DNA from 3 places in the Streptomyces sp. NPDC059788 genome. Region 3 is predicted to be linked to each of the others. Evidence: riboswitches for the same ligand, from Rfam matches in the RefSeq annotation. Region 3 holds a riboswitch; each other region holds the start of a gene.
What was found. A riboswitch is a leader RNA that binds a small molecule or an ion and turns the genes downstream of it on or off. The one in region 3 is predicted to bind cobalamin.
Positions count from the first base shown of each region.

Region 1 (4,467 bases), on a different contig from region 3:
GGTCCACCATCGTGTTGATGGTCGTCTTCAGCTCCAGGATCTCGCCCCGGGCGTCCACGGTGATCTTCTGCGACAGATCGCCCCGGGCGACCGCGGTGGTGACCTGCGCGATGTTGCGCACCTGCGACGTCAGATTCCCGGCCATGAAGTTGACCGAGTCGGTCAGATCCCGCCACGTACCGCCCACGCCGGGCACCTCGGCCTGCCCGCCGAGCCGGCCCTCGCTGCCGGCCTCCCGGGCCACCCTCGTGACCTCGTCCGCGAACGCCGACAGCTGGTCCACCATCGTGTTGACGGTGTTCTTCAGCTCCAGGATCTCGCCCTGCGCATCGACATCGATCTTCTGCGACAGATCACCCCGGGCCACCGCGGTGGCCACCTGCGCGATGTCGCGCACCTGGGTGGTGAGGTTGCCGGCCATCACGTTGACCGAGTCGGTCAGGTCCGCCCAGGTGCCGGAGACGCCCGGGACCTCGGCCTGGCCGCCGAGCCGGCCCTCGCTGCCGACCTCGCGGGCCACCCGGGTCACTTCCGAGGTGAACTGGGACAGTTGGTCGACCATGCCGTTGAAGACGGTCGCGATCTCACCGAGCAGCCCGTCGGCCCCGTCCGGCAGGCGCGTACCGAAGTTTCCGTCGCGTACGGCCGTGAGCCCCGCGAGCAGCTGTCGCAGCTCCGGTTCCCCGACCCTTTCTCCCGTACGCGCCGACTTCGTCCGCACCGCCGGACGCGCGCTCCCGCCCGCCGTCTCAGCAGCCATGACCCAACCTCGTTCCACTTACCGGACCCCCTGCGCAAGGCACGACGGCGCTGTGGCTCCTGCTTCGGAAGGCGCGCACACCTGTGCCTCACGCCGACACCTCGTGACCTTGCCGCACGGCAAGTACCGGCAAGACTACCCCTGGGCATCACAACGGAAGACATGACGACCTCACTTTTCGGGTCCGTCCGCCGCGCCGGGGCCCCGGGCGGTAATGCCCGTGTGGACGCGGGAATTCACCTCCCACAGGTTCGATCACGATCCGGGGGCCGCTGCCGTACTCACGGGGAAGCGCGCAGCCAGTCGTCGAAGCGGATCGCGGCCGTCCGGGCACGGCCCTCGTCGGGGACGAGGCTGCGCTCCGCCAGCTCGGAGCCGAAGTAGCGGGCGTGCGGATCGGGCACGACCTCGCGCGGGTCGTGCCACGCGCGCAGCGCTCGGGCGACCAGCTCGTCGAAGCGGAACCGCTCGGGCCCGGCCACCTCGACCACGCCCTTCAGCGGGGCGGCCCCGGCGGCCCCTGCCACCGCTTCGGCGACGTCCTCGGCCGCCATGGGCTGGAAGAGCACCGGCGGCACACGCACGAGGTCGCCCTCGGTGGCGGCATCGGCGATGCCCCTGACGAACTCGTAGAACTGCGTCGCCCGGACGATCGAGTAGGGGACCGCCCCTTGGGTGATCAGCCGCTCCTGGGCCGCCTTCGCCCTGAAGTACCCGTTGCCGGGCAGGCCGTCGATGCCGACGATCGACAGCGCCAGGTGGTGCGACACGCCCGCCGCCGCTTCGGCGGCCAGCAGGTTGCGGGTGGAGGTGGTGAAGAACTCCAGCACAGCCGACTCCTCGAAGGACGGCGAGTTGGACACGTCCACGACCACCCGGGCTCCGGCCAGCGCGGCGTCCAGGCCCTCGCCGGTGAGGGTGTCGACGCCCGTGCCGGGCGCGGCGGCCACCGCCTCGTGCCCACGGCCGGCGAGCTTGGCGACCACCTTGCCGCCGATGAGGCCGGTGCCTCCGATGACCACGATCTTCACGTCGCGTCCTCCTCGCTCCGGGGTGACCACGCGTCAGGACTGCCGGGTCACGCGGCTGCGCGCGCCACTGCGGTTCCTCGTCGGCGGCCAGACGTACATGGGCCGCTCCGGCACGTCCTCACGTACGCGTTCTCCGGGGTGGCCGGAGGGCTTCCATTGTTCAGCGCCCCGGCACGCCCGGTGAGCGCCGATCCGGACACACCTCCGGCATCCCGCGGGCCGTTCCCGCGCAGGTCGCGCGGCCCGGGGCCGCACCCGTGTCCCATTTCACGTACCGCCATGTGAACAAGGGTGTCCGCGCGGGGCGTGATCGATCTACTCTGGGCGGTGCAGCTGGTTCGCCCTGCCCGCCAGGCAGACGCGTCGTAAGAGGGAACCCGGTGGGAATCCGGGACTGCCCCGCAGCGGTGAGCGGGAACGACCGCCGTCATACGCACTGGATCCGGGCCGCGGATCCGGGAAGCGACGGCCAGTAGGGGCCCGCCGGGAGCACCCGGCAGGCGCGCCCGCGAGTCCGAAGACCTGCCCGTTGCCCGGGTACGCCCACGCGTACGCGGACACCTCCGGTGACCTTCGAGGGCGGGTCGGCGTGTCACAGCAGGCGGGCATGGGCGTCCTCAGGCGCCCTTCGGTCCGCCCGATGCGTCACACCTTCGCGTTCTCGTCCCGTCACCGGGGCTCGGAGAAGATCACGCTCGCGAAGGAGAGTTCCGTGACAGCGAAGCCCGCAGCCGCGGCAGCACGGGCCACCGTGTACGGCTACCCCCGCCAGGGACAGCACCGGGAACTGAAGAAGGCCGTCGAGGGCTACTGGAAGGGCCGCGTCACCGCGGACGCCCTGCTGGAGACCGCCCGGGACCTGCGCCGTTCGAACTGGCGGCAACTGGCCGACGCCGGCCTCCACGAGGTGCCGACCGGCGACTTCTCGTACTACGACCACGTGCTGGACACCAGCGTCATGGTCGGCGCCGTCCCGGAACGGCACCGCGCCGCCGTCGCGGCCGACCCCCTGGACGGCTACTTCGCGATGGCGCGCGGCACGCAGGACGTGGCGCCGCTGGAGATGACCAAGTGGTTCGACACCAACTACCACTACCTGGTGCCGGAGCTGGGCCCGGACACGGTCTTCGCCGCGGACTCCGGCAAGCAGGTCGGCGAGCTGCAAGAAGCGCTCGCCCTCGGTCACACCCCGCGCCCGGTCCTGGTCGGCCCGGTCACCTACCTCCTGCTCGCCAAGCCCGCCCCCGGCGTCGCCGCCGACTTCGACCCGCTGACCCTGCTCGACCGGCTCCTGCCCGTCTACGCGGAGGTCCTGGCCGACCTGCGCGCGGCGGGCGCCACCTGGGCGCAGCTGGACGAGCCCGCCCTGGTGCAGGACCGCACCCCGGCCGAACTCAACGCCGCCGAGCGCGCCTACCGCGACCTCGGCGCTCTCACCGACCGGCCGAAGCTGCTGGTCGCCTCGTACTTCGACCAGCTCGGCGAGGCTCTTCCGGTGCTGGCCAAGGCCCCCGTCGAGGGTCTGGCGCTGGACTTCACCGAGGCCGCCGCGGGGCATCTGGACGCGCTCGCCGCCGTGGGCGGGCTGCCCGGCAAGCGCCTGGTCGCCGGTGTCGTCAACGGCCGCAACATCTGGATCAACGACTTCGAGAAGTCGCTGGGCACGCTCGGGACGCTGCTGGGCCTGGCCGACCGGGTCGACGTGGCCGCCTCCTGCTCCCTGCTGCACGTTCCGCTCGACGCCACCGCCGAGCGGGACATCGACCCGCAGGTCCTGCGCTGGCTCGCGTTCGCCCGGCAGAAGACCGCCGAGATCGCCACGCTCGCCCGCGGACTCGCGCAGGGCACCGACACGATCGCCGCCGAACTGGCCGCCAACCGCGCCGACCTGGCGTCCCGCGCCGGTTCCGCGATCACCCACGACCCCGCCGTACGCGACCGCGCCGCCGCCGTCACCGACGCCGACGGCCGCCGTTCGGCCCCGTACGGGGAGCGGGCCGCCGCCCAGCGGGCCCACCTCGGCCTGCCCCTGCTGCCGACCACCACCATCGGCTCGTTCCCGCAGACCGCCGAGCTGCGCACCGCCCGCGCCGATCTGCGCGCGGGCCGCATCGACGCGGCGGGGTACGAGGAGCGCATCAGGACCGAGATCCGCGACGTCCTCGCCTTCCAGGAGAAGGCGGGCATCGACGTCCTCGTGCACGGCGAGCCCGAACGCAACGACATGGTGCAGTACTTCGCCGAGCAGCTGACCGGCTACCTCGCCACGCAGCACGGCTGGGTCCAGTCGTACGGCACGCGCTACGTCCGGCCGCCGGTCCTCGCCGGTGACATCTCGCGGCCCGAGCCGATGACGGTGCGCTGGACGCAGTACGCGCAGTCGCTCACCGACCGGCCCGTCAAGGGCATGCTGACGGGCCCGGTCACCATGCTCGCCTGGTCGTTCGTCCGCGACGACCAGCCGCTCGGCGACACCGCCCGCCAGGTGGCGCTGGCCCTGCGCGACGAGGTCGGGGACCTGGAGGCGGCCGGCACCTCGGTCATCCAGGTGGACGAGCCGGCCCTGCGCGAGACGCTGCCGCTGCGCGCCGCCGGCCGCGCCGCCTATCTCGCCTGGGCCACCGAGGCGTTCCGCCTCACCACCGGCGGGGTGCGGGACCGTACCCAGATCCACAC
Region 1 is NZ_JBHWHY010000001.1:113,169-117,635, reverse strand. It holds gene ACFV57_RS00795 (HAMP domain-containing protein) at 1-760, opposite strand, end outside; gene ACFV57_RS00790 (SDR family oxidoreductase) at 1,042-1,791, opposite strand; cobalamin riboswitch at 2,109-2,336, shown strand; gene metE (5-methyltetrahydropteroyltriglutamate--homocysteine S-methyltransferase) at 2,504-4,467, shown strand, end outside.
Region 1: it holds a riboswitch for cobalamin, as region 3 does, so the genes downstream of both, metE (5-methyltetrahydropteroyltriglutamate--homocysteine S-methyltransferase) here and ACFV57_RS11030 (CbtB domain-containing protein) in region 3, are expected to answer to the same signal.

Region 2 (4,467 bases), on a different contig from region 3:
GCGTTCAGCGCGCGGGCACGTGCCTGGAGGAACAACAGCCCGGCCGGTACGGCGAGGGCCGGCAGCACGAGCGTGCCCCAGGTGGCGCCGCCGAGGCTGCCCATCAGCCAGAACAGCACACCGCGCGTCTGCTGCTCGTCCCCGGCCTGCAGTACGAGATAGCTGGTGAACCCGGCCAGGAACTGACCGATGCCGACCCCGGCGAGCACCAGCCGCAGCGGCGCGAAGCCACCGCCCCTACGGGCCAGCGTCCACACCAGCGCGAACGAGGCGAACGCCCCGGCGAAGGCGGCCAGCGACAGCCCCAGGCCCCCGCCCAGGCCGAACGCGCCGTCCGGACCGAACACCCCGCCCGTCCCCGCCACGGCGCCCGCGCCCAGCACGATCGCGGCCACCGCGCCGAGCGACGCGCCGTTGGAGATGCCCAGCAGGTACGGGTCGGCCAGCGGATTGCGCACCAGGGCCTGAGTGGCCGTACCGACGAGCCCGAGGCCCGCGCCGACCAGCGCGGCGAGCAGGGCCCTGGGGACCCGTAGCTGCCAGATGATCAGGTCGTCCGTCCCCGGCCGGGGCGGCTGCCCGCCCAGCCTCCGGAACACCACGGACCACACCTCGGCCGGAGCGATGTCGGTGGCACCGAGCGCGACGGCCGCGGTCAGCGCGACGAGGAGCGCGAGCAGCAGCCCGAGTGCGAGCCAAGCGGTACGGGCCCGGCCCGGCTCTTCCCTCCCCCTGTCCCCGGCGACTTCGGCTCCTTCAGCCTGTCCGACGGCAGAGGGCGCCATCAACGACCCGCCCCGGCTCCGGTCCCGGCCCCATTTTCCGTCTTGGCTCCGGCCCCGGTTCCGGTTCCGGCCCCCGCCTTGGCCAGGCGGTCCGGGTACAGCGTCTCCGCGATCCGCCGCACCGTATCCGCGTTGCCCACCCCGGCGATGGTCGTCTGCTCCGAGCCGATCCGCAGGAATTTCCCTTCCTTCACCGCCCGCAGTCCAGCCGTACCCGGAAAACCTCGGAGAAACTTCTCGGCCGCGTCGAACGCCTTCTCGTTCGCCGCGGCACTTCCCCGGTTCCGTACGGCGAGCTGAATCCAGTCCGGGTCCTTGCCGACCACGTCCTCCCACGACACCCGCCGGAAATCACCGTCGCAGTCCGCGAAGACGTTCCGTGCGCCGGCCTCGGTCAGTACCGCGTTCGCCACCTGCCGGTTGCAGACGGCGACGGGCTGTTTCGTCCCCGCGTCGAAATCGAAGAGGAAATACGTCGGCCGCTTCTCCGCGGGCACGTCCGCGACGGCCTTGCGCACCGCGGAAACCTTCTTCTCCATCTCCGCCACCAGCTGCAACGCACGCTGTGAGGTGCCCGTGACCTGCCCGAGCCGCCGGATGTCGCCCTCCACCGCGGACAGGTCCCGCTGCGGGACCTTCTTCCGCGGCGCGCACGCCGTCGACGCCAGGAACACGTGCTTGATGCCCGCAGCCGCGAATTCCGACTCGGTCGGTCCGGTCGCGGCCCCGCCCATGTTGCCCATGGAAGCGAACGTGTCGATATAGAGATCGGCGCCGGAGCCGAGCAGCTTCTCCTTCGGAATCACCGTCTTCCCCAGCACCGGAACGCGCTGTGCCCCGGCGTCCAGCGCGGACGGCAACGTGCCCTTCCCCGGCGGAAATCCGGTGCCGACGACCCGGTCGCCCGCTCCCAGCCGGAGCAGCATTTCCAGGCTCGACGCGTTGCTCGTGACGATTTTCCGCGGTGCCTCGGAGAACGTCGTCCGCCGCCCGTCACAATCGGTGACCGTGACGGGAAATCCGCCGGCCGCACCACCCTGCCCGTCCGCGCCACCCTGTCCCGCCGCTGCGCCCGCACCCGTACGCCCGTCGGCGCTGCCACATCCTGCGACCAGCGCGGCCACCACCAGCACAGCCACCGCCCCCGGCACCGACCGGCCGCGCGACACCGGCTGATTCCCGGCAATCGCCCGGCTCCCCGGCACCGATCGTTTCTTTGATACCGGCCGTTTCCTCGGTACCGACTGTCTCCTCGGTACCGACCGGTTCTCGTTCCCCGTCTGCACCAACTCCCCGCGAGGACGCATACGTCCGCTCTCCTGCCTCTCGACTGCCCGGCGGCCCGCCCGTGCGGGCCCGGGACCAGGTAGTCGAGCGGACAGCGCCCCGGGTTCCCGCCGCATTGATCCGATGACCATGCCGCTACCGGGCGTTAGAGTGTCCGGGCCGTGGTGTACGGGAAGACCGGTGACGACCTTCGGGTCCAGGCCGGAGCGGCCCTCGCCACTGTGATCGGGAAGTTCCCCCCTTTCCGTACCCGCCCGGCGGCCGTACGGAGCCACTGGCCGCACCCGCGGCCGGGAAGGCCGGGGCGGGCGCGTACACCCGTCAGCCAGGAGACCGGCCACGGCATCTCACGAACTGATCCACGAGGTGCTGGAGCGTGACCACCGGATGCCCCTGTCCGCCGATTCCCCTTCGCCGTCCCCGTCCCCTTCACCGTCCCCTGCCTCCCCCACGGTCTCTTCCCCTTCCGCCGCCCCTCCCCCTCCGTCCGGGTTCCGCTGGCGGCGCCAGGACACCGTGCGGACCGCGGGGCTGATGGCGGTCATAGCCGCCCTGCACGTCGTCGCCTTCGGCGTGCTCTTCCTCCTGGTGGTGCCGCGGCACTACACGGTGGGCTCACAGGTCTTCGGCGTCGGCCTCGGCATCACCGCGTACACCCTCGGCATGCGGCACGCCTTCGACGCCGACCACATCGCCGCCATCGACAACACCACCCGCAAACTGATGGCCGACGGCAAACGCCCGGTCTCGGTGGGCTTCTGGTTCGCGCTCGGCCACTCCAGCGTGGTCGTCGCCATGGCGGCGCTGGTCGCCGGCGGCGCGCAGCTGGCGGGCACCCTGCTCGACGACGGTTCGAGCACCCACCAGGTGCTCGGCACCGTGGGCACCACGGTCTCCGGCACCTTCCTCTACCTCATCGCCGCGCTCAACCTCGTCGCGCTGGCGGGCATCTGGCGGGTGTTCCGCGCGATGCGGCAGGGGCGGTACGACGAGACGGAGCTGGAACAGCACCTCGACTCCCGCGGCTTCATGAACCGCGTCCTGGGCCGCTTCACCCGCTCCATCACCCGGCCCGGCCAGATGTACCCGCTCGGCCTGCTCTTCGGCCTCGGCTTCGACACCGCGACCGAGGTGACGCTGATGGTGATGGCGGGCAGCGGCGCGGCGGCCGGTCTGCCCTGGTACGCGATCCTGGTCCTGCCGCTGCTGTTCGCGGCGGGGATGAGCCTGTTCGACACGCTGGACGGTACGTTCATGAACTTCGCGTACCAGTGGGCGTTCTCGAACCCGGTCCGCAAGGTCTACTACAACCTCACGATCACCGGTCTGTCGATCGCCGTCGCCTTCTTCATCGGGACCATCGAACTGGTCACCGTCCTGCACGAGAAGCTGGGCCTGGAGGACGGCCTCACGGGCTGGATCTCGTCGATCGACCTGGACAACGTGGGGTTCATCATCGTCGGCCTGTTCGTGGTGGTGTGGGCGGCGGCCCTGGCGTACTGGCGGCTGGCCGGGGTGGAGAAGCGCTGGTCGGCGCGGACGGGGGAGGCCGGGAGCGCTGCCCAGGCGGCGCGGGAGGGGGCCCGGAAGGGCGCCTGACCGGCGTACGGCCGGTCGATGGTCTGGGCGGATCGGTCGGCCGGCCGTTTCGTACGGCCGGCCGTTCGGCCGCCCCCACCCGGACCTTCGCCCTCCTCTGCCCCCTCCGCCCCTCAGGTCGACGAGCCGGCCGCCGCGCCCGTCTTCAGGTCCCGGCCCCACCGCGCCAGCTCGGCTTCGAGGTCGAGCGGGCGCAGCCGGTCCGGTTCGTCCGCGCCCGGCCAGTCCGCTCGCGGTACGCGCCACATGACCTCGAACTCGTTGCCGTCCGGGTCCTTGGCGTACAGCGACTTGGACACCAGGTGGTCCGTGGCGCCGACCAGCGCGCCCCGGCCCGCCAGCTCCGCCGCCATGTCCGCCAGTTCCCCGAGGGTGCCGACCTCCCAGGCCAGGTGGTAGAGGCCCACCCGGCCGTGCTCGGGGCCGGGCGCCGCCGCGCCGACCGCGAACAGCCCGAGGTCGTGGTCGTTGTCCGTCCCCTCGGCCCTGAGGAACGCGGCCCGCCCCGGCACTTCGGTTTCCACCCGGAATCCCAGCGCCTCGGTGTAGAAGGACACGGCACGCGCCACGTCCCGTACGTAAAGCACCGCGTGATTCAGCCGCCGTACGGCCACGTCAATCCCTCACCTTTCCGCGACCCACTCGCATCTCGACCACTTCTCACCCTTCCACTCCCCCATTCCGATTCCCCCGTCGCGCCCGACTCGCGTTCCGCTCGGCCAACGGCCATATCCCGCCCAACCGGCGTTCCGCTTGACTCGCCTTACCTGCCCTTCCCGCTCCGCCTCACTTGCGC
Region 2 is NZ_JBHWHY010000020.1:137,978-142,444, forward strand. It holds gene ACFV57_RS19480 (FecCD family ABC transporter permease) at 1-785, opposite strand, end outside; gene ACFV57_RS19485 (ABC transporter substrate-binding protein) at 785-1,915, opposite strand; cobalamin riboswitch at 2,218-2,429, shown strand; gene ACFV57_RS19490 (HoxN/HupN/NixA family nickel/cobalt transporter) at 2,427-3,671, shown strand; gene ACFV57_RS19495 (VOC family protein) at 3,785-4,285, opposite strand; gene ACFV57_RS19500 (DoxX family protein) at 4,458-4,467, opposite strand, start outside.
Region 2: it holds a riboswitch for cobalamin, as region 3 does, so the genes downstream of both, ACFV57_RS19490 (HoxN/HupN/NixA family nickel/cobalt transporter) here and ACFV57_RS11030 (CbtB domain-containing protein) in region 3, are expected to answer to the same signal.

Region 3 (4,467 bases):
GTCACGCGGCCCGGTCAGCGGGCGCGGGAACGCGACGGCCTTCGGGTCGCCCTCGCGCGCGGCCCGGTCGATCGCGGGGCCGCCCGGGTACGGCAGGCCGAAGACCCGCGCGACCTTGTCGAAGCACTCCCCGGCGGCGTCGTCGAGGGTGTCGCCGAGGTGCACGATCGGGTCGCGCGCCAGGTCCCGTACCAGGAGGAGGGACGTGTGCCCGCCGGAGACGATCAGCACCATGCAGGGGTCGGGCAGCGGGCCGTGCTCCAGGGTGTCGGCGGCGACGTGCCCGGCGAGGTGGTGCACCCCGTACAGCGGCACGCCCAGCCCGTACGCCAGACCCTTGGCGCCGGCCAGGCCGACCTGGAGGGCGCCCGACAGGCCGGGGCCGGTGGTCACGGCCACCGCGCCGATGTCGGACATGGTCAGGCCCGCGTCGTCGAGGGCGCGGCGGACCACCGGCGTCAGGGAGTGCACGTGCGCGCGGGCCGCGATCTCCGGTACGACGCCGCCGTAGCGCGCGTGCTCGTCCATGCTGGACGCCACCGCGTGCCCGAGCAGCTTCCCGTCCCGGACCAGGCCTGCCCCGGTCTCGTCGCAGGAGGACTCGATCCCCAGCACCACTGGAGAGCCTGGAGATGCCACGGCACCGCTCCTTCGTCACCGGTCTCGTTATTGCAACCCATGTGCAACACCACGTCTCGAACCAGGATACGGCGGTACGTACGGGGCCGGGTGAGGATTATGGGGGGCCGCCCTGGCCGGGGGCGGAGAGCGGCCCGGTACCGACGGCCCCGGCGGTCATGAGACCGAGGGGTGCGGCCCTGGCGGTCTTGAGGCCGAGGGGTACGGCCCTGGCGGTCTTGAGACCGAGGGGTACGGCCCTGACGGTCGTGGCCCCGACGGTCACGCCCCCCGGGGGACACGGCCCCGACGGTCACGCCCCCGGAGGACACGCCCCCGCGGAAACCGCCTCCCCGCCGAGTTCCCCCGTGACCCGGACGTTCCACCGCCCGTCCCGCCCGCTCAGCACGGTCAGGGCCAGCGGCGGTACGTCCACCCGCCAGAAGGACGAGGGCGGAGCCCCCAGGGCGCACACCACGGACGCACGTACGACGTCCGGCTCCACTACGGCCACGACCCGGCCGCCCTCCGCCGCGAGGCCCGCCAGCCAGTCCGTCACCCGGCCGAGCAGCCGTGTGAGCGTTTCGCCGCCGTGCGGCGCGCTGTCCGGGCCGGACAGCCAGGCCGTGACTGCCGCGGGTTCGGCGGCCAGCACCTCGTCCAGCGTCCGGCCCTGCCAGCGGCCCATCGCGCACCCCGCCGCGCCCGCGTCCGGGACCGCCCGCAGACCGAGTGCCTCCGCCGTCTCCCGGCAGCGCGCGGAAGGGGAGGTCAGGGCCCGGTCGGCGGGCAGCGCGGCGGCAGTGGCGCGTACGGCGCGGGCGCGGCGCAGCCCGCCGGGCGTCAGCGGCTCGTCGGCCGGGAAGCGCACCGCGCGCAGGGCGTCGTCGAAGGCCGGTGAGACCAACATCACCCGAGTTGTCATGCGCACCTCTCCCGACCAGGGAAACCTGAGGGCGCACAAGGCAACCAGCGGGGCGCTCGCCCGCCGCCGTGCGCCTTTCCGGTGGCCCGGGGGCTCTTGGCCCGGCCTCCGCCACGCGGTACGTTCCCGATGATTATTGACGATGACATGACGGAAGCCGGTGGAATTCCGGCGCGGTCGCGCCACTGTGAGCCCGGACCGGTCCCGTACGGGGCCACCGGACGAGCCAGACCCGTCCTGTCGTCCCGACTCCCCGACCGGGACGCGAGTTCCCCAGGAGGTTCTGTCATGGCCCAGTCCGTCGCACCGCCGACCACCGGCCCCGCCGCACCCGCCACCCTCCCCGTCAGGACGGTCCTGCCGTGGGCGGTCTTCGGCGGCATCCTCATGCTCGTCCTGCTCTACTTCGTCGGCGCCGAACAGGGCGCCACCGCACTGCTCTCCGGCACCGACGTGCACGAGTGGGTCCACGACGGACGCCACCTGCTCGGCTTCCCCTGCCACTGACCGGGGGAATGTCGTACATGAACTCCGTCACCGTCAGATCCCTCCTGGTGCGCGGCATGGCGGCCGGCCTCGCCGCCGGCCTGCTCGCCCTGCTCGTCGCCTACCTGCTGGGCGAGCCCCAGGTCGACGCCGCCATCGCCTTCGAGGACGCACACGCCCACGAACACGAGGCGGAGGTCGTCAGCCGTACGGTGCAGTCCACCGCGGGCCTGGCCACCGGCGTCCTGGTGTACGGCGTCGCGCTCGGCGGCATCGCCGCCCTCGCCTACTGCTTCGCGCTGGGCCGCGCCGGCCGCTTCGGCCCCCGCGCCACCGCCCTGCTGCTCTCCGGCGCCGCCTTCGCCGCGGTCTACCTCGTACCGTTCCTGAAATACCCGGCCAACCCGCCGTCCGTCGGCGACCCCGACTCCATCGGCAAGCGCACCGCGCTGTACTTCCTGATGATCGCCCTCAGCGTGCTGCTGACCGTCGCCGCCGTCATCCTCGGCAAGCGGCTCGCACCCCGCCTGGGCACCTGGTACGCGACGGTCGCCGCCCTGGCCGCCTTCGCCGTGGCCGTCGGACTCGCCTACGCCTTCCTGCCGGCCGTCAACGAACTCCCCGCCGACTTCCCCGCCTTGCTGCTGTGGAAGTTCCGGGTCTCCGCGCTCGCCGTCCAGCTCGTTCTGTGGGCCGCCTTCGGCCTGCTGTTCGGTGAACTGGCGGAACGGGTTGTTCGGGCGCGGCGGGGTGCTGCTGTGGGTGGTGCGGATGGTGCACGTGGTGAGGGTGGTTCGGGTGGGGGTGTGGTGTCTTCGGTGCGCTGATGGGGGCGCTTGAGGTTCGACAGCGGGGGAGCTTCCGGTACGGGGCGGGGGCGCTTCCGGTACGGGGGATGGGGGCCGCTTCCGGTACGGGGGCGGCGTTGGGGGCCGGGCCCTTCGGGGGCTGGGTTCGCGGAATCCGGCCCCGTCCAGGCCGGCCTCAGGCCCGTCAGGCTCCGCCCCCCTAAGAGCCCCCCAAAGCCCCGCCCTAAGCCCGTCAGACCCGCCTCAAGCCCATCAGACTCGCGCGATGCCCCGCCCCAAGCCCGTCAGGCTCCGCCTCAAGCAGTCCGCAGCCCCTGGCCCGCAGCCCGCAGCCCCCGCATCCCGTCAATCCGGAAGAGCCAGCAGCAGCGTCCACCAGGGGCCCCGGTCGGCGGTACCGCTGTTGACCCCCACTCCCGCGTGCCGGAACGTGCAGTCGGCCAGCACCACCCGGTGCTCCGGACTGCGCGCCCACGCCCGGACCACCTCGGCGGCCCCGCGCTGGCCGCGCGCGATGTTCTCGCCCGCCCGGCGCCAGTCGTACCCGACCGCCGAGAGCCGGCTGCCGGGCCCCGAGCCGCCGCGCTCCCGGTGGGAGAGCGAGCCGTCGCGCGCCATGTGGTCGCTGTGCCGCTGCGCGGCCCTCGTGACCGTACGGTGCGCCCGTACGGGACGGCATCCGGCCCTCGCCCGCTCGCGGTTGACCAGCCGGACGACGGCCGCCCGGGTCGCTTCGACGTCCCGGGGGACATGGGCGGCGCCCGGCGCCCGGACCGCGCGTTCCTTCCGAGCGGCGTGTGGCGCCAGGGCCGCCCGCGCGGCGTGTTCCGCGTGGGCCGCCCGCGTGGCGTCCGGCAGCCCCGGGCGCGCGCCCGCAGGCGTCGCGAGGGCGGGCCCGCCCACCGTCAGCCCCGTCAGGACCAGCACCGCCGCCACCGCCCGTACGCCGTACCACCCGGCCCTCCGGCCCGCGCCACGCCCGCCCGCGCCCCTGCCCGCACTTCCACCCATTCGGCCCCTGTTCCTCGACTGTCCTCGGCTGTCATCGACCGTCCTCGACTGCCTTCGGCCACCGTTAGACCGTCCACCGGATGCCGCACGGCAGCCGAACGGCTGCCGGTGCCGCGTCGGCACCGGACCCGGACCGATCCCCGGCCCGAAGCCGATCTCCGGCCCGAAGCCGATCTCCGGCCTGGAGCCGACCCGTTCCCCGGCCCGGAGACAGTCTTGCCGTCCCCGCCCCCGTCTCTGTCGCCCGCGGCCGATACCCGACCCGTTCGGCTGTACGGCACGCCCGCCCCGCTGACGTACGCCAGATCCACCCCCACCCGGAACGGGTACCCGCCCGCACATGGCCACCGCGGAAGCTCTCGTCCACGACCCCGACGGGCTGCTGATCTGCGAGGCAGGCCGCATCACCGCCGCGGGCCCGTACGCCGTCCTCCGCGACCGGCTGCCGGCCGGCACCGAACCCGTCCACTACCCCGGCCACCTGATCACCGCGGGCTTCGCCGACGCCGACACGCACTACGCGCGGAAGGAGGCAGGCCAGGGGTAGGGCGTGTCGGCTACCGGTGACGGGAAGGGGCCACCCGCTACAGCTGAGGAACCTTCCGCGCGTCGCAGCTC
Region 3 is NZ_JBHWHY010000010.1:12,570-17,036, reverse strand. It holds gene tsaD (tRNA (adenosine(37)-N6)-threonylcarbamoyltransferase complex transferase subunit TsaD) at 1-618, opposite strand, end outside; gene ACFV57_RS11035 (histidine phosphatase family protein) at 932-1,528, opposite strand; cobalamin riboswitch at 1,654-1,798, shown strand; gene ACFV57_RS11030 (CbtB domain-containing protein) at 1,832-2,050, shown strand; gene ACFV57_RS11025 (CbtA family protein) at 2,068-2,856, shown strand; gene ACFV57_RS11020 (CAP domain-containing protein) at 3,184-3,849, opposite strand; gene ACFV57_RS11015 (hypothetical protein) at 4,190-4,396, shown strand; gene ACFV57_RS11010 (hypothetical protein) at 4,434-4,467, opposite strand, start outside.